Haloactinospora alba: one gene and its partner. The protein of the gene in region 1 interacts with the protein of each later gene in a pairwise test. Links are inferred from orthologs where the notes say so. Each region holds a gene or a part of one and is shown on either strand. Other genes may lie near its edges.

What was found.
Region 2: the proteins of FHX37_RS06935 (region 1) and ndk interact in binary tests that used the Escherichia coli proteins (3 or more experiments, as listed by UniProt). The link is inferred for Haloactinospora alba from one-to-one orthologs.

The regions. Positions count from the first base shown.
Region 1 is NZ_VFQC01000001.1:1,531,723-1,540,508, reverse strand. Bases 4,142-6,868 are described here. They hold FHX37_RS06935 (uracil-DNA glycosylase), read left to right. Parts: upstream 4,142-5,031; coding sequence 5,032-5,706; downstream 5,707-6,868. Other genes in these bases: FHX37_RS06930 (SIR2 family NAD-dependent protein deacylase), read right to left, coding at 5,816-6,589; FHX37_RS06940 (MgtC/SapB family protein), read left to right, coding at 4,164-4,916; FHX37_RS06945 (glycoside hydrolase family 15 protein), read left to right, coding at 4,142-4,158. Outside these bases: MocR-like transcription factor YczR, read right to left, coding at 1-1,294; membrane protein YczE, read left to right, coding at 1,401-2,054; more of FHX37_RS06945, read left to right, coding at 2,365-4,141; FHX37_RS06925 (sulfotransferase), read left to right, coding at 6,885-7,763; cynS (cyanase), read right to left, coding at 7,782-8,246; FHX37_RS06915 (alpha/beta hydrolase family protein), read right to left, coding at 8,411-8,786. UniProt on the Escherichia coli protein: Excises uracil residues from the DNA which can arise as a result of misincorporation of dUMP residues by DNA polymerase or due to deamination of cytosine.
Region 2 is NZ_VFQC01000001.1:2,513,329-2,522,096, reverse strand. The notes cover bases 1-2,709. They hold ndk (nucleoside-diphosphate kinase), read left to right. Parts: upstream 1-1,004; coding sequence 1,005-1,415; downstream 1,416-2,709. Other genes in these bases: mreB (rod shape-determining protein), read left to right, coding at 1,690-2,709; FHX37_RS11330 (DUF4233 domain-containing protein), read left to right, coding at 560-877; FHX37_RS11335 (bifunctional folylpolyglutamate synthase/dihydrofolate synthase), read left to right, coding at 1-567. In the rest of the region: more of mreB, read left to right, coding at 2,710-2,724; rod shape-determining protein MreC, read left to right, coding at 2,767-3,711; rod shape-determining protein MreD, read left to right, coding at 3,708-4,250; mrdA (penicillin-binding protein 2), read left to right, coding at 4,247-6,403; rod shape-determining protein RodA, read left to right, coding at 6,431-7,606; FHX37_RS11295 (TIGR03960 family B12-binding radical SAM protein), read left to right, coding at 7,794-8,768. UniProt on the Escherichia coli protein: Major role in the synthesis of nucleoside triphosphates other than ATP. The ATP gamma phosphate is transferred to the NDP beta phosphate via a ping-pong mechanism, using a phosphorylated active-site intermediate.

The DNA of each region.
Region 1 (8,786 bases):
TTCCCGTGGTTCCGAACACGGGGCCGGGAGCGATATGGAGGCCACGCCGCAGGGCGGCGTCAGCCAGCGCGGTCGCTCTGAGCTGGGGAAGCTCGCACCACAGCGACAGTCCTCCGCGCGGAAGGGTGAAACGCCACTCGGGTAACCGCTCCTCCATCGCCGCGGCGAGAGCGTCCCGGTTGCGACGGAGCTGATGGCCACGTTGCGCGCGTATCTCGGAGAGGTCGGAGAACAGGTCGGCCACGGTGAGCTGGTCCAGCACGGAGCTGGTGAGGTCGACACGCTGACGGACCGTCATCAGCCTTGCCACCACGGAGGCGCTGGTGCGTATCCAGCCGACCCGCAGACCGCCCCAGAGCAGCTTGGCCGCCGATCCTATGGTGAACACACGCCCGTCAGTGTCGTGGGAGGCCACGGGAGCGGGCTGGGACACCGGGTCTATGGCGAGCTCGGCGACACTCTCGTCGATGATGAGGGACGTTTTGGTGCGGCGTGCCTCAGCGGTGAGGCAGGCGCGCTCCTCCGCTCCCATGAGTGCCCCGGTGGGATTGTGGAAGTCGGGGATCAGGTAGGCGAGCTGCGGTTCCCACTGACGCAGTGCGGCGACGAGATTCTCCATGTCCCACCCGTCGCGTCCCACCCCGCACGTCAGGATCCGGGCTCCGTACTTGCGCGGGCTGGCCAGGGCATGGGGATAGGTCGGGGACTCCAGGAGTACCGAGCTTCCGGGGTCCACCAGCAGGTCCAGCAGGAGCGTCATCGCGTGCTGCACTCCGCTGGTGACGAAAATCTGCTCTGGCCGGGTGGGAAGACCGCGTTCCGAGTAGCGGCGGGCGATAACCCTGCGCAACTCGGGAACTCCGCACCGGGTGTAGCCGGACTCCCCGCTGTGGAGACGCAATTGGCTCACAGCGCGCTCGGCCGCGGGCTGCAGACCGTCGACAGCGGCGGGAGCGGCTACCCCGAGGTCGGTGTAGCCGGGACGCGGCGCGAGCACGCTTCCGTCCCCGGATCCGGCGTCGGGCAGCGTGGTCCAGCTTCCCGCTCCCTGGCGGCGTTCCAGGAGGCCGCTCTCCCACAACCAGCCGTAGGCAGCTGTGACGGTGTTACGGCTGAGCCCCAGCGCTGCGGCGAGGTCGCGCTCCGCGGGTAGGCGCGTACCCGCGGGAAGCCTCCCGTCCAGAACGAGGTCGCCGATCGCTTGTCCCACGGAACGGTAGTACGGGCGTTGCTGGGCGCAGGAACCGATGAGCCGCGCCAGTAGTGGGCCGTTGATCTGTCTCTGCGCTCCCATAATGAGCCAATTTTTATCATTGGCCCTATTATTGGCCAAGAGAGTCGGGCCAATATTGTGTCCCATGGAACGGTTCGGCCCTACCGGGAACGCATACCCCCTCTCCGTGGTGAAACGCGTCGGCAGCCGCACTCGGCGTTTCCTCCCGACCCCGTTGCTTCCCCCTCCCCGACCCCGGCGACTGGCACAGCTCTATACCGGCCTCTACCTGTACGGGCTGGGTTGCGCGCTGTTGATCGTCGCCGACCTGGGGGCCATGCCCTGGGACGTACTCCACCAGGGACTGGCGCTCCATACCGGACTGTCCGTGGGTGCGGCCAATGTCGCCGTCGCGGCTGTGCTGATGGTGCTGTGGATCCCGTTACGGCAGCGCCCCGGGTTGGGGACGGTGAGTAACGCCCTCCTCGTCGGCGCCTCGGTTGACCTCACTCTGCTGTGGCTTCCCGAAGCGGACGGGATTCTCGCCCGATCGGCCTGCATGGTGGCGGGCGTTCTCGTCGTCGCAGGCGCGACCGGGTGCTATGTCGGCGCACAGCTGGGCCCTGGACCACGGGACGGCCTCATGACAGGAATAGCCGCGCTGGGAACGTCCATCCGCACGGCCCGCACCTGTGTCGAGATCGCCGTCGTCGTGGCCGGCTCCCTCCTCGGGGGGACCGTGGGCGTCGGAACGCTGGTGTTCGCTCTCGCCATCGGACCGCTGGCGCAGGTCTTCCTCTCGGCTATGACGATCCGCTCCCCGGACAGCACCACCCGCTGAGTACGCTTCCCCGCACGGTGACCGGCGCTGGGAACGGCAACCCCGAAGAACTGGAAGACCATAGTCTTCCGGCGCAGCGACCCGTTGTCCCATATCCGCATTCTCGGTGCCCCGACGCCGGTAACGTGGCGGTGGTGCCACACGCGCGAGTGGTGACGAACGCATTCCGGCAGTGCCTGTCCGCGTACCGATTCGTCACGGTTCGGGGCGAGGGGGGCAACAGCCCAGGTCGCGGCGCACACGGCACCGAAAAGTTGGGTACGGTACGTCCGCGAAGACGTGATCTTGGTTACTTTAGGGGGTGAGCGGCGTGGCCGATTGGATTGAGGACTACGCGCTAATCGGCGATATGCAAACGGCCGCTCTGGTCAAACGCGATGGATCGATCGACTGGCTCTGCCTCCCCCATTTCGACTCCCCCGCCTGCTTTTCCGCCATCCTGGGTGACGAACAGAACGGTAACTGGTGGATCCGCCCCACGAGCAGGGACGCGGCACCACCCCAGCGGCGTTACCGGCAGGACACCCTCATCCTGGAAACGAACTGGGAAACGCCGGAGGGCGCGGTTCGGGTCATCGACTTCATGCCACCGCGCGGTGGCGCCCCGCACATCGTGCGTATCGTCGAGGGCATCCGGGGCACCGTCGAGATGGCGACCGAACTACGGCTGCGCTTCGACTACGGCAACGTGGTCCCCTGGATCGAACGCAGCGGTACCGAGGTCGTGGCCATCGCGGGTCCGGACTCGGTATGGCTCAGCTCGCCCGTCCCCCTGCGCGGACACAACTTCGTGCACGACGCCACGTTCACGGTGAGCGCGGGGCAGCGCGTCCCGTTCGTGATGACGTGGCACCCCTCCCAGGTGCACGAGTCCGACCACCTCGACGCCGAGAAGGCGCTGTCGCGCACGGAACGCTTCTGGGAGCAGTGGGTGCGGGAGTGCTCCTACGACGGCGACTACCGGGACGCCGTCGTCCGGTCCCTGATCACCCTCAAGGCACTCACCTATCGCCCCACCGGCGGCATCGTCGCCGCTCCCAGTTCCTCCCTGCCCGAGGAGATCGGCGGTGTGCGCAACTGGGACTACCGCTACTGCTGGCTGCGCGACGCCACCATCACGTTGGAGGCCCTGATCCGCAGCGGTTACACCGACGAGGCGCTGGCCTGGCGCGAGTGGCTCGTACGTGCGGTGGCCGGTGAGCCGCAGCACATGCAGATCATGTACGGAGTGCGTGGCGAACGGCGCCTCGCCGAGTGGGAGGCCGACTGGCTTCCCGGTTACGAGGGCTCCCGACCGGTACGCATCGGCAACGCCGCCGTCGGCCAGTACCAGCTCGACGTGTACGGCGAGGTCATGGACGTGCTGCACCTGGCCCGCCGTTCCGGGCTGCAGGGCGGCGAGCACCTGTGGGGACTGCAGCGTTCGCTCGTCAACTACCTGGAGTGGTGCTGGGACGAGCCGGACGAGGGGTTGTGGGAAGTGCGCGGCCCTCGCCAGCACTTCGTGCACTCCAAGGTCATGGCCTGGGTGGCGGCTGACCGCGCCGTACGCGCCATCGAGGACTACGGCAAGGAAGGCCCCATCGAACGCTGGCGGGAACTGCGCGACACCATCCACGCCGAGGTGTGCGAGTACGGCTACGATCCGCAGCGCAACACCTTCACCCAGTACTACGGGAGTAAGGAGCTGGACGCTGCCCTGCTTCTCCTGCCCGAGGTCGGGTTCCTTCCCTACGACGACCCGCGCATCGTGGGAACCATCGAGGCTATCCGCGAGGACCTCATGGTCGAGGGCTTCGTGATGCGTTACCGCACGGACCGCGACGACACGGCCGATCAGCTGCCCGGGAACGAGGGCGCTTTTCTGGCCTGCAGTTTCTGGATGGCGAACGCGCTGTTGTCGATCGGGCGCGAGCAGGAGGCCCGTGAGCTCTTCTCCCGCCTGCTGGCGCTTCGCAACGACGTCGGACTGCTGGCAGAGGAGTTCGAGCCCAAGGACGGCCGTCTCGTGGGCAACTTCCCCCAGGCGTTCAGCCACGTTCCGCTCGTGACGACGGCACTGAACCTGTCCCACCAGGACGGTCACCGCCGGCGTGAGGTCTGATCCCCGTGACCGCGCCAACCGCCGAGACCAACCTGGTGAACCTCGCCACGCAGAGCTGGCCGCAAGCGTTGGCGCTCCTGACGGCGCTGCTGCTGTGCTCACTCATCGGTCTGGAGCGCGAGTTACGGCAGAAAGCCGCCGGACTGCGCACGCACACACTGGTGGGGCTCGGGGCCGCCCTGTTCATGGTGGTCAGCAAGTACGGGTTCGGCGACGTCACCGGCCAGGAGTCGGTGGCGTTCGACCCCTCCCGGGTCGCCGCACAGATCGTCTCCGGTATCGGGTTCATCGGGGGCGGGCTCATATTCGTCCGGCGCGACATGGTTCGGGGACTGACCACAGCAGCCGTGGTGTGGGTGTCAGCGGCCGTGGGGACCGCGTGTGGCGCCGGGTTGTGGCTCGTGGGCGCGTTCGTGACGGCGGCCCACTTCCTCGTCGTTTACGGATATCCTCCACTCCTCCGTCGGCTTTCCCGCTTCGTGCCGCGCACCTCGCAGCTGCAGCTGCGTTACACCGACGGGGTCGGGGCCCTACGGGCCATACTCGCGACGGCGACCGGGCACGGTTTCACCGTGCTGCACGTCAGCACGGAACGGGAGACACAGCCAGACCAGGGTTCGGGAGAGCCGGACTCGATCAGACTCGCGCTGAACGTGCAGGGCAAAGGTGATGTCAGCGGACTCGCTGCTGCCCTGTCCGAGACGGAGGGTGTGCGGTCGGTACGGATGGGCGCCGCCGAACCGGAGGAGGAGGTGTAACGGGTCCGGGTCCCAGTACGGCGCCCGGAAGCAGGGCGCGCCTGTCGTGCCGGGGCTCCTGGCGCCGCTGCCGTTCCTGGCACGGGCAGCACTACAGCGCCACTAGGTTGTTCCCATGCAAGAACGACCTTTGTACGAGATCATGGAGAACGGCTGGGCCCAGGCGCTGGAGCCAGTAGCTGGCCGTATCACTGGGATGGGCGAGTTCCTTCGCGGCGAGATAGCGGAGGGGCGCACCTACCTCCCCTCCGGGGACAACGTACTGCGCGCGTTCCAGCAACCCTTCGAGGGGGTACGGGTGCTTCTCGTCGGCCAGGACCCCTATCCCACTCCGGGGCACGCCGTCGGTCTGAGCTTCTCGGTCGCACCCGACGTCTCCCCTCCCGCCAGCCTGCGCAACATATTCCGGGAGTACTCCACGGACCTGGGACTGCCGATGCCGAGCAGCGGCGATCTGACCCCGTGGACCGAGCAGGGTGTGCTACTGCTCAACCGCGTGCTCACGGTACAGCCCAACAAACCGGCCTCCCACCGCGGTAAGGGGTGGGAGGAGGTGACCGAACAGGCCATCCGCGCCCTGGCCGGTCGGGAGAAGCCACTGGTCGCGATCCTGTGGGGACGGGATGCCCGGAACCTGCGCTCTCTGATGCCGGGTATCCCGTGTGTGGAGTCACCGCACCCCAGCCCCATGTCAGCGGACAAGGGGTTCTTCGGGTCGCGCCCGTTCAGCAAAGCCAACGCTCTCCTTCGGGAGCAGGAGGCGCAGGAAGTGGACTGGAAGCTTCCGTGACGCTGCCTCCCCGCCGGCCCGGGGGACGGGGGGCTGTGCCCCGTCCCCCTCGTCCGTGGGTGACGGCGCGTGGGAGGAAGCCGGTACCGCTGACGACACGAGCCCGGGGTCAGTTCCGGGCTGCCAGTGCTTCCCGCAACAGGTTGGGCACAGCTTCACCGATGGGATCGCGGACGGTCGCCGCGGCAGCGGCATCGTACGGCGTGGGGTCGGCGTTGACGATGATCAGCGGAATGTCGCGTTCCAGGGCGATGTCACACAGTCCGGCGACCGGATGGACGGTCAACGAGGTGCCGATGGTGACGAACGCCCGGCAGTCGGCGGTAGCGGCGGCCGCCGCGTCCAGTACCTCCGGGTCGAGCCGTTGACCGAACGAGATCGTGTCAGCCTTCTGCACTCCCCCGCACGCCAGGCAGTGCGGGTCGGACTCGTCGTCCAGCCGCGCCAGCACCTCGGGGGTCGGGGTGCGTGTCCCGCACGACATGCATACGACGTAGTGGATGGTGCCGTGCACCTCCATGACCCGCTGCGGGTCCGTGCCGGCTGCCTGGTGCAGACCGTCGATGTTCTGGGTGATGAGCCCACGCAGCCGCCCCTCACGATCGGCCTCGGTAATGGCGCGGTGGGCCGCGTTCGGTTCGGCGGTCCAGGCGGAGTGTTCCCGGCGCATCCGCCAGACCCGGCGGCGGACATCGACATCGGAGAGGTACGTGTCCAGGTCGAACAGCGCGGCCGCCGCCGGATCAGTCGTCCATACCCCCTGGGGGCCTCGAAAATCCGGAATCCCGGATTCGGTGGAGATGCCCGCACCGGTGAGAACCGTTATCTGCCCGGCCTCGGCGAGGAGCGCCGCAGCGGCGGAGTAGTTCGAAGTTGTGGCCATACAGGCGTCCTTGTACATCGCGGGTGGCTCTCTCCCATTCTGGCAGCGCCCGCTGTCAACGACCGCGACCTCTCCCCCGGTCCAGCGGTGCGGGAACCCGGTTCCCGGGGCGGGGAAGGAATCCCATCCGTCTCGGACCCGGCCGGCCACGGCCACTCAACCGTTGCACACGCCACTCTGCTCCGGTATCCCACATATGACCTGGGGAGCGGGACACAGCTACGGCCCCGGATCGGTGTGGGGCCGGTGCGGGAGGATCAAGAGTCCGGCGAAAAGTGTCAGAATCGTCCTACTCATGAAACAGTCGCCGCACATCCTCATCGTTAACGGGACGAAGGTATGCCGCCCCGTCTTCGTCCTCGGTGCCCCGCACTCGGGAATCGATTCCGTCGCCCGAGCGCTGGGGAATGCGCCCGGTCTCCACATGAGCTCCAGCGATCCGGGCGTCCTCGAGGCAGTCTACGCTGTCGCCCGCCGCCCCTCCCTGGCCGAGGGGCAGGAGTCGGGTACCTCCAGTCTGCTACGCGACGCTTTCGCCGAGTCCTGGCAGCTCACCCCACTCACCTGCCCCATGTGTCCGCCCGGCCCCCCGCCGGCCCGGGAGTCATCCGAACCGTGCCGACACGCCCGCGAGACCACCCGTTTCGGGGACGCCACTCCCGACCTGCTGTACAGTGCCACCGTACTCAGCGCCGCTTTCAGCGACGCCCTGTTCGTCCAGCTCATCCGGGACGGCCGGGACGTCGTGACCCGTATGCTCGACGACGAGCGTTCCCTGGCCTGGTTCCGGCCGAGCCTGGCCAACCTGGAGCACGAGCTCCCCAACCCGTTCTTCGGTATCGAGACGGAAGAGGAGCGGGACGGTTATCCGGAGCTTTCCACAGCCGCCAAGTGCGCGATGCGCTGGCGTGGCGCGGTACGGCTGTCGGCGAGGTTACGCGGCCTGTTGGGGACCGACCGCCTCATGACACTCCGCTACGAGGATGTGGCCGGTGGAGAGGTGGAAACCGCGGAACAGCTGCGGAGATTCACCGGTATCCGGGTTTCGGCTACCGACCTGACCCACGGCGCGACGCCCGGGATCGGCACGTGGCGCGGTCGACTCACCCGGGACCAGTACGACGCGGTCCGGTCGGTCGCACGCACGGAGCTGTCCCGACTGGGCTACGGGTGAGGACACCCGCTCCGGGTCTCAGAACTCCCGGTAGGGAAGGTACTTCCCGTCGAGGGTGATCACCACGCGTTCCCCCTCCGAGTCCTCGGTCCTGTCGACATCCATCCGAAAGTCGACAGCGCTCATGACGCCGTCACCGAACTCCTCCCGAACCAGCTCGTTGACCGCGCCACCGTAGAGCTGGACGATTTCCTCCAACCGGGTGGTGACGGGCTCACCGGGGTCCAGGGACTCGGTCCCGCGCACGGGCGGTAGCTGCAACGCGTCCCGGATCGCCTCGTCCAGACCCAGCAGCTTTCCCACCGTGATGGCCTGCTCCTTACTTATCGTGTGTCGGCCGAGAAGCGCAGCCGCGGTCCACACCTTGGAACGGTCCAGCTCCTCGGCGATCCGGGCCCAGGTGATCCCTTTCCTACGTTTTGCTTCCAGAACAGCCTGCGCGGCTTCGGAGCGGCCGATGGGGTCGAGGCGCTGGATGGTCACGATTCACCTCCTGGGACGGCCAGGGTCGGAAACCCGGTGTGTGCGTCCCAAATCTAGGAAGTGCTCCGGCCGGGTATCCAGGTGTCACGCCTCCTGTTCGAGGGATACGCCGAGAGCGGACGGAAACCCGGCCCAGCACCCCTTCCGGTTTCGGCTGGTTCCTCTCAGCCGTAAGCCCGCTCCGACAACCAGGAGGACGCAACGCGCCATGCCTCGTCTTCGGGGTCGATGACCGCGAAGTGATCCGCTCCGGAGGCTTCCCGGTAGGTGACGGGATCTCCGGCGCGGTGGGCGGCCTCAACGTAGGAACGGCTCTGTTCGACCGGGACACGCTGGTCAGCCGTCCCGTGTAGGACGAGTTGTGTCACTCCCAGGGGAAGGCGGTACAACGGCGAGGCCTCCTCTGCGACCGTCTCCCCCGCCGCGGGTCCGAGGAAGTCCGCGACCGCGTCCTCCCCGAGGCCGTCCCGTGCGCTGGTTACCAGGTCAGTGACCGGAGCCAGGGCGACCACCCCGGTCAACGGTGATCCGGGAGCGGCG
Region 2 (8,768 bases), 990 kb from region 1 along the record:
TTCGGCGCGCACCAGGCCGGCAACGCCGCGGTGGCGCTCGCCGCGGTGGAGGCCTTCGGCGCCCCGGTCGAGAGTGAGGAGCCGCTCGAGTCCGAGGTGGTGACCGACGCTCTGGCGGAGATCGCCTCACCCGGACGGCTGGAGGTGCTCCGTTCCAGCCCCACCGTGCTCGTGGACGCCGCCCACAACCCGGCCGGGATGACGGCCGCGGTGGAGGGGGTCCAGGAGGCGTTCACCTTCACCCGTCTCATCGGCGTCGTGGCGATCATGGCGGACAAGGACGTCGAGGGCATTCTCGACCCCCTGGAGCCGGTGCTGAGCGAGATCGTGGTGACCAGGAACTCCTCGCCGCGTTCGTTGGGTCCCGAAGAGCTGGCCGACCTCGCCCGGCCGATCTTCGGGGCGGAGCGTGTGCGTGTCGCCGACCGGCTGGACGACGCCATCGACGAGGCGGTCGCGCGAGCCGACGAGAGCGGCGAACTGGGCGGGGCGGGCGTGCTGATCACCGGTTCGGTGGTGACTGCGGGCGACGCCAGCCACCTCGTGAAGGGCGGCGACAGTGCGTAAACTCTGTGCCGTCGTCCTCGTGTTCGAGGCGATCGTCCTCGGGCTCGCGATTCCGGTGGCCATCCAGCTCGGGGAGTACTCACCCTCGTTCGCCGGTGGCCTGTGGGGTGGTCTCGCTGCCGCCGCGCTCGTACTGGCAGGGCTGCAGCGGCACAGCTGGGCCTTCTACACCGGGGGGCTGCTGCAGGCGGCCGTCCTGGCCAGCGGAGCCCTGGTGCCGAGCGTGGCGTTGCTCGGTATCGTCTTCGCCGGTCTGTGGTGCACCGGTGTGCTGCTGGGACGCCGTGCGGACGCCGGTGCCGCCGCCTGACGGCCGACCAGCCGGAACGGGGCCCGGCCCACACCGGGAACGGTAGGGTTGCCTGCGGCCGGGATGGCGCTCGCGCGTCGCGTCGCAGCATCCGGTCATCATCGTGAACAATCGAGAAAGGAGCGACGTGGAGCGCACCCTGGTACTGATCAAGCCTGACGGCGTGCGGCGCAACCTCGTGGGTGAGGTCATCTCCCGGATCGAGCGCAGGGGGCTGGACATCATCGCGATGGACCTGCGGACCCTGGACACCGAGACGGCGAAGACGCACTACGAGGAGCACGCCGCACGCCCGTTCTACAACTCCCTGGTGGAGTTCATCACCGGCGGCCCGCTCGTGGCGATGGTCGTCGAGGGGGAGCGCGCGGTCGAGGCGGTGCGCGCTCTGGCCGGCGCCACCGACCCGGTGTCGGCCGCGCCGGGAACCATCCGGGGCGACTACGCCCTGGAGGTCCAGGAGAACATCGTGCACGGCTCGGACTCCACGTACTCGGCCGAGCGGGAGATCAAGCTGTTCTTCGGTGACCTCGCGGTCTAGGTTCTGTTCTTTGGACGCTGCGCGTCCCGAGCGGCACTGGGGTGCCGCGTAGCGGGACGAGCGTCCGTCGGACCCTGGCCGCAGGGGCAACGCGAGCAAGCGCCGGGAGCTTCCCGGCGCTTTTTTCGTGTCCAGGGAACGCAGCAATTCGGTGTGTTTATGTAACTAGGTGACTTCTGAGAGTTACTATGCGTGTGCTGGGTTAGATCCCAGTCGGGTGGGCCGTGCCCTGTCCGAGATGCCGCATTCGCTGAGTTGTCGTTGAGGGAGCCCCATGGTCAAGAATCTCGCCGTCCTCGGCCGTGACATGGCGGTCGACCTCGGCACTGCGAACACGCTGGTGTACGTCCGCGGCCGGGGGATCGTGCTGAACGAACCCTCCGTCGTGGCGCTGAACACCTCCACGGCCAAGATCGTCGCCGTCGGGGCCGAGGCCAAGCAGATGATCGGGCGCACACCGAACAACATCACCGCTGTCCGCCCGCTGAAGGACGGGGTCATCGCGGACTTCGACATCACCGAACGGATGCTGCGCTACTTCATCCGCAAGATCCACCGCAGACGGCACTTCGCCAAGCCCCGGGTAATCGTCGCCGTGCCCAGCGGTATCACCTCCGTGGAGCACCGTGCCGTCAAGGAGTCCGGGTACCAGGCGGGGGCGCGTCGGGTCTACATCGTCGAGGAGCCGATGGCGGCGGCCATCGGTGCGGGGCTCCCCGTCTACGACCCCACCGGGAACATGGTGGTCGACGTCGGGGGCGGAACCACCGAGGTGGCGGTCATCTCCATGGGCGGCATCGTGGCCTCGGAGTCGATCCGCGTCGGAGGGGACGAGCTGGACCAGGCGATCATCGCCTACGCGAAGAAGCAGTACTCCCTGATGATCGGGGAGCGCACCGCGGAGGAACTCAAGGTCGCCATCGGATCGGCGTACCCCCTCGGTTCCGAGGAACCCCACGCCGAGGTGCGCGGCCGCGACCTCATCAGCGGGCTGCCCAAAACCGTCGTGGTGTCGACGGCCGAAGTGCGCCAGGCCATCGAGGAACCGGTGAACTCCATCATCGACGCGGTGCGCGCCAGCCTGGACAAGTGCCCGCCCGAGCTCTCCGGGGACGTGATGGACCGGGGGGTCGCGGTTACGGGCGGTGGCGCGCTGCTCAACGGGCTGGAGGAACGGTTGCGGCACGAGACGGGCATGCCCATCCACGTCGCGGACAACGCGTTGGACTCGGTGGCGATCGGATCCGGCACGTGCGTGGAGAACTACGAACGCCTCAACCAGGTCCTGGTGCCGGAACAACGCCGGTGACCGTGCGCGAGCCGAACGGATCGACCATGAGGAGGGGGTGACATGCGGGGTGGCGCCTCCCGTCGGCGACTCGTCCTCGGGGTCCTGCTCGCGGTTTCCGTCGCTTTGCTGGTGCTCGACTCCCGCGAGGGGAACGACCCGGTCACCAGCGGTGCCCGTGCCGCCGGTGACATGGCTTTCCACCCAATCTCCGCGGGGGTTTCCGCTGTCGCGGCGCCGATCGACGACTCCTACCGGGCGTTGCGGGCGGCACCGGCGGCCAGCGAGCGGATCGACGAACTCGAACGGGAGAACAAGAAGCTGCGTTCCCGGCTCGAGGCGCGCGACCGTGACGACGAGCAGGCCGGAGAACTGGACGAGCTGCTGCGCCTCTCGGGCATGGGAGGTTACGAGATCGTACCCGCCCACACGGTGACCCGGATGTCCTCGTCGGGGGAGGCCGAGGTGGTCACCCTCGACGTCGGGAAACGCGACGGTGTGCGTGCGGACATGACGGTCGTCAACGGCGACGGCCTGGTGGGGCGGGTGAGCCGGGCGCAGGCGCACACGTCGACCGTGATGCTCGTGACGGACGGATCCTCGGCCGTGGGAGCCCGGATGGAGGACTCCTCCGAGATCGGGGCGATCGACGGTCAGGCGCGCGCGGTCGACGGGTCCGGCGCGCTGACCTTCACGCTGATGGACACCAAGGCGCGTATGCACGAGGGGGACCGGATAGTGACCCTGGGGTCCCACGAGAACAGACCCTACGTTCCGGGGGTTCCCATCGGGACGATAGCCGAGGTCGAGGAGACCTCGGACGCGCTGCAGCGCACCGCTCGGGTCGCTCCCGCAGCGGACCTGAGCACCCTCGACGTGGTGGGGGTCGTCGTCGCGGGCCCGGAGGAGGACCCGCGGGACTCGGTGCTGCCTCCCGACCCCCGGGACGAGGACGAGGCCGACGCCGCGCGGCACCCGACGGGCGAGACCGGAGGTGGGGAGCATTGAATCGGTTGGTTGCCGCCCTCCTCGTCGCGGGAGCGGTGGTACTGCAGGTGGCGGTGGTGAACCGCCTGCCACTGCCGTGGGGCGTGCCGCCGGATGTGGTGGTGCTCGTACTGACGGCGGTCGCCTTGGGAACGACACCGGTGACGGGGGCTCTCAGCGGGTTCGCCGCGGGACTGGCGGTGGACGTTCTGCCGCCGGCCGACCACGAGCTCGGACGCTACGCGCTGCTGCTGTCGGTGGCAGGGTACGCGGTGGGGTCGCTGCGCCAGTCCCGGAACCGGGGAGCGGCATGGCCCTTCATCGTGGCCGCCGGCACGGTGTTCGGGGTAGCGCTCGGCTGGGTTCTCATCTCGGTGCTGGTGGGTGACCCCAGAGCGACCCTCTCCTCGGCCGTTGTCACCGTCGCGCTTACCACGGGAACGACGATGCTGGTGAGTCCGCTCGTGCTGCTTCCGGCGCTGAAGCTCCGGAACCACTTCACCACCGATGACGTGCTGAACGTGGCCGTCTCCCCGCGCGTTGGGGGGATACGGGGATGAGACTGAGCCTGGGGAACCAACCGGACGGAACTGCGCGGAACGTGCCCGGCAGAGCGTTGCTGGTGCTGGCGCAGGTCGTGGTGCTCGTGCTGTTCGCCGCCCTCCTCGCGCGGCTGTGGTACCTGCAGATCCCGATGAACGAGCACTACCAGCAGCGCGCCCTGGCCACGCACAGCGAGGAGGTGGTCATTCCCGCCACCCGGGGGAAGATCGTGGACTCCTCCGGGCGGGCGCTCGTGCGCAACCGCACGGAACTCGTGGTGATGGCCGACTACCACGCGCTGCAGCGCCAGGAGGACGGGGGCGAGCGGGTACTGCGCAGGGTGGCCGACCTCATCGGCGAGCCCTACCAGGAGGTCCGCCAGCGCTCCCGGTTGTGCGGGCCCGAGGTGAGCCAGCCGTGCTGGCCCGGATCCCCTTACCAGCCCATCATCCTGGCGGAGGACGTCGAGCCCAGGGAGGCGCTGCAGATCCGGGAGCGCCAGGAGGACTTCCCCGGGGTCACGGCGCAGCAGCACGCCATCCGCGACTACCCCGGCGGTAAGGACGCCGCCCAGACCCTGGGCTATCTGCAACCCGTCACCCAGGAGGAACTGGAGGAACGTGACGAGCTGCGTACTCGGTTCAGCGGGGTGGACCGGGTCGGCCGAGGGGGACTGGAGGCCGCCTACGACCAGCAGCTACGCGGGACCTCCGGGGTGGAGCGCCTCACGGTCGACAACCACGGCAAGGTCACGGGCAAGCTCAAGGAGGAACGGCCCGATCCGGGCAAGCACCTGGTGACCAGCATCGACAGGAAGGTGCAGGCCATCACGGAGAAGGCGCTGAGCAACGGGATCGAGCGGTCCCGCTCCGACGGGAACCCGGCCGACTCCGGTGCCGCCGTCGTGCTGGACGCCACGAACGGTCGGGTGATCGCACTCGCCAGCAAACCCAGCTACGACCCCGAGCTCTGGAAGGGCGGTATCGACGCGGAGGCCTACGAGGAACTTCTCAGCGACAACGCCAAGGACCCGCTGACCTCACGTGCCGTCCAGGGCCAGTACCCCCCGGCGTCGACGTTCAAGGTGAACTCGCTCGCGGCGGCGGCGGAGAACGGTGTCCCGCTGGACCGCAGCTTCGGGTGCCCCAGCGCGATCACCGTGGGAGGCCGCTCCTTCCAGAACTACGAGGGCAGCTCACACGGCACGTTGAGCCTGCACGAGGCGATCGTGGTCTCCTGCAACACCGTATTCTACCAGATCGCCCACGACATGTGGCGCTCGGACGGGGGAACCACACCCGACGACAATCCCACGGACGCGATGAGCACCATGGCCCACGACTTCGGGTTCGGTAAACCCACGGGGGTCGACCTGCCCCACGAGAGCTCCGGACGCGTCCCCGACCGCGAGTGGAAGCGGGAACGCTGGGAGGCCAACCGGGAGGAGGTCTGCGAGCACGCCGAGAAGGGCTACCCCGAGGTGCGCGAGGAGGACCCGCAGCAGGCGTCGTACCTGAAACGGGTCGCCAAGGAGCAGTGCGCCGCCGGGTACAAGTGGCGGGCCGGGGACGCGGTCAACTTCTCCATCGGCCAGGGGGACGTACTGGTCACGCCGTTGCAGCTCGCACGCGCCTACGCGGCGATCGGCAACGGGGGAACACTGTACGAGCCGCGCGTCGGAAAGGCCCTCGTCTCTCCCGGCGGGGAACAGACCAGGAGGATCGAGCCCGAGAAGGCGGGTGAACTGCCGCTCTCGGAGGAGACCCTCGAGTACATCCAGGGTGCCCTGAAGGATGTTCCCAAGGAGGGAACCGCGCGGGGGACCTTCGGTGACTTCCCCCAGGGCAAGGTTTCGATCTCCGGGAAGACCGGGACCGCGACCGGGAGGAACAAGGAGGAGTCGGCCTGGTTCGCCTCCTACGCGCCCTCGGACGACCCCAGGTTCGCTGTCGTGGCCCTGATCTCGCAGGGCGGAACCGGCGGAACGAACGCCGCCCCGGTCGCCCGGGAGATCTACGACGGTATCTACGGGTTCGGGGCACCGGACGGCTCCGAGGGCGACGAGGACGACGGCGGCGGAGGGGGAGAGCCCGCCCTGCCCGACGGGGAGCCTCCCGAGAAGCTGCCCGATGTCGAGGCGGGTTCTCCCGCGGCATCCGAGTCCGACTGACGAGGCGTCCCGAGGAAAGGGGAGCGCATGGCGTCCCAGCTCACCTCGCGAGCATCCCGCTGGTGGCCTCGCACCGTGGGGCGGCTCGCTACGGCCCTGCCACCGGGACGGGTCGACTGGACGCTTCTCGCCGCCGTGGCGGCGCTGTCCGGGATCGGGATGCTGCTGGTCTACGCGGCCACGTACAACCCCGGTGACGCGCAGGGAGCGTGGAACTTCCTGGAACGCCACGCGCTGCACCTCGTGTGCGGGGCCGTCGCCTGCGTGGTGGCCGCTGCCCTCGACTACCGGATCCCGCGGGCGTACGCGCCGGTGGTATTCGTCGTCGCCGCCCTCGGCCTGGTGCTGGTGCTGACCCCCCTCGGCGAGGTCATCAACGGGTCACGTTCCTGGATCGTCGTCGCCGGGGTGCAGATGCAGCCGGCGGAACTCGCCAAGATCGCGCTCGTCGTCGCGATCGCGATGCTGTTGGGCGAACCCCGGGACGGGGAGACCGCGCCCACCAGCCGCGACGTGCTGTTCAGTCTGGCGGCGCTGGCCGCCCCCCTGGGGCTGGTCCTCGCGCAACCCGACCTCGGCACGGCGATAGTGCTGGGCGCCATCTACCTGGGAATGCTGACGATGTCGGGAGCACCCGTCCGCTGGATCGTGGGTCTCCTGGGGTGCGGAGTGCTCTCCGTGGCGGCCGTGTGGTGGTTCGGGCTGTTGGAGAGCTACCAGGTCGCTCGTTTCACGAGCTTCATGGATCCCCAGGCCGACCCGCGGGGCACCGGTTACAACGCCACCCAGGCGATGATCTCCGTGGGGTCGGGGGGTCTCAACGGCACGGGGTACCTGCAGGGAGAGCAGACCAGCGGGCGTTTCGTTCCCGAGCAGCACACCGACTTCATCTTCACCGTCGCCGGCGAGGAGTTCGGTTTCATCGGGAGCGCGACCATCATCGTCCTGTTCGCCCTGGTCGTGTGGCGGGTGCTGCGGATAGCGGCGAACTGCCAGCAGCCCTACGCGCGGCTTGTCTGCGTGGGAATCGCCGTGTGGCTGTTCACCCAGGTGTTCATCAACGTCGGAATGACGCTGGGCATCATGCCCATCACGGGTCTGCCGCTGCCGTTCGTGTCCTACGGGGGGACGGCGACCGTGTCCCAACTGCTCGCGGTGGGTCTGGTGCTGGGTATCAACGCGCGCCACCGTGGTTTCGAGTGACCACCCGGTGTGGAACACCACCGCCGCGGCCCCGAACGCGCGGGGGACACGAGGAGTGGACGCCCCGTGCCCCGGACCGTGACTGCGTACATTCCCCGGTCGGGAGCGACCTTAGGCTGGGGTGGAGAGTCCGGTCCGGTGTCGGAGGCCGGACATCCGTATCCCGTCCAAGCGAAAGGCACGTCCGATGCCCGTTGAATCCGTGTACCCACGGTTGGAGGAGCTGCTGCCCGAGGTGCAGAAGCCAGTCCAGTACGTGGGAGGCGAACTCAACTCCGTCGTCCGGGACTGGGACGAGGCACAGGTCCGCTGGGCCCTGATGTACCCGGACGCCTACGAGGTCGGCGTCCCCAACCAGGGCGTGCAGATCCTGTACGAGGTGCTGAACGAGCGCACCGGTGTGCTGGCGGAACGGACCTACGCGGTGTGGTCGGACATGGAGGGGCTCATGCGTGAGCACGGGATCCCCCAGTTCACCGTGGACGCGCACCGGCCGGTGGGCGCCTTCGACATACTCGGCATCAGTTTCGCCAGTGAGATGGGCTACACCAACACACTCACCGCGTTGGACCTGGCCGGGATCCCGCTGCACAGCGCCGAGCGCGACGGGAGCCACCCACTGGTGGTGGGAGGCGGCCACGCCATGTTCAACCCGGAGCCCCTCGCCGACTTCCTGGACGCGGTCGTCCTCGGCGACGGTGAACAGATCGCGTTGGCCATGACCGAGATCGTCCGGGAGTGGAAGCAGGAGGGAGAACCGGACGGCAGGGAGGGGCTGCTGCTGCGTCTGGCCAGTACCGGCGGCGTGTACGTGCCCCGCTTCTACGACGTCACCTACCTGGAGGACGGGCGCATCGCCGGGTACACCCCCAACCGTCCGGGTGTGCCGCGGACCGTGCAGAAGCACACGGTGATGGACCTGGACCAGTGGCCGTACCCGAAGAACCCGCTGGTGCCGATCGCCGAGTCGGTGCACGAGCGCTACAGCGTGGAGATCTTTCGCGGTTGCACGCGCGGGTGCCGCTTCTGCCAGGCGGGGATGATCACCCGTCCGGTCCGGGAACGGAGCAAGGAGACCGTGACCCGCATGGTGGAACAGGGGGTGGCCTCCTCGGGGTTCCAGGAGGTCGGGCTGCTGTCCCTCTCCAGCGCGGACCACAGC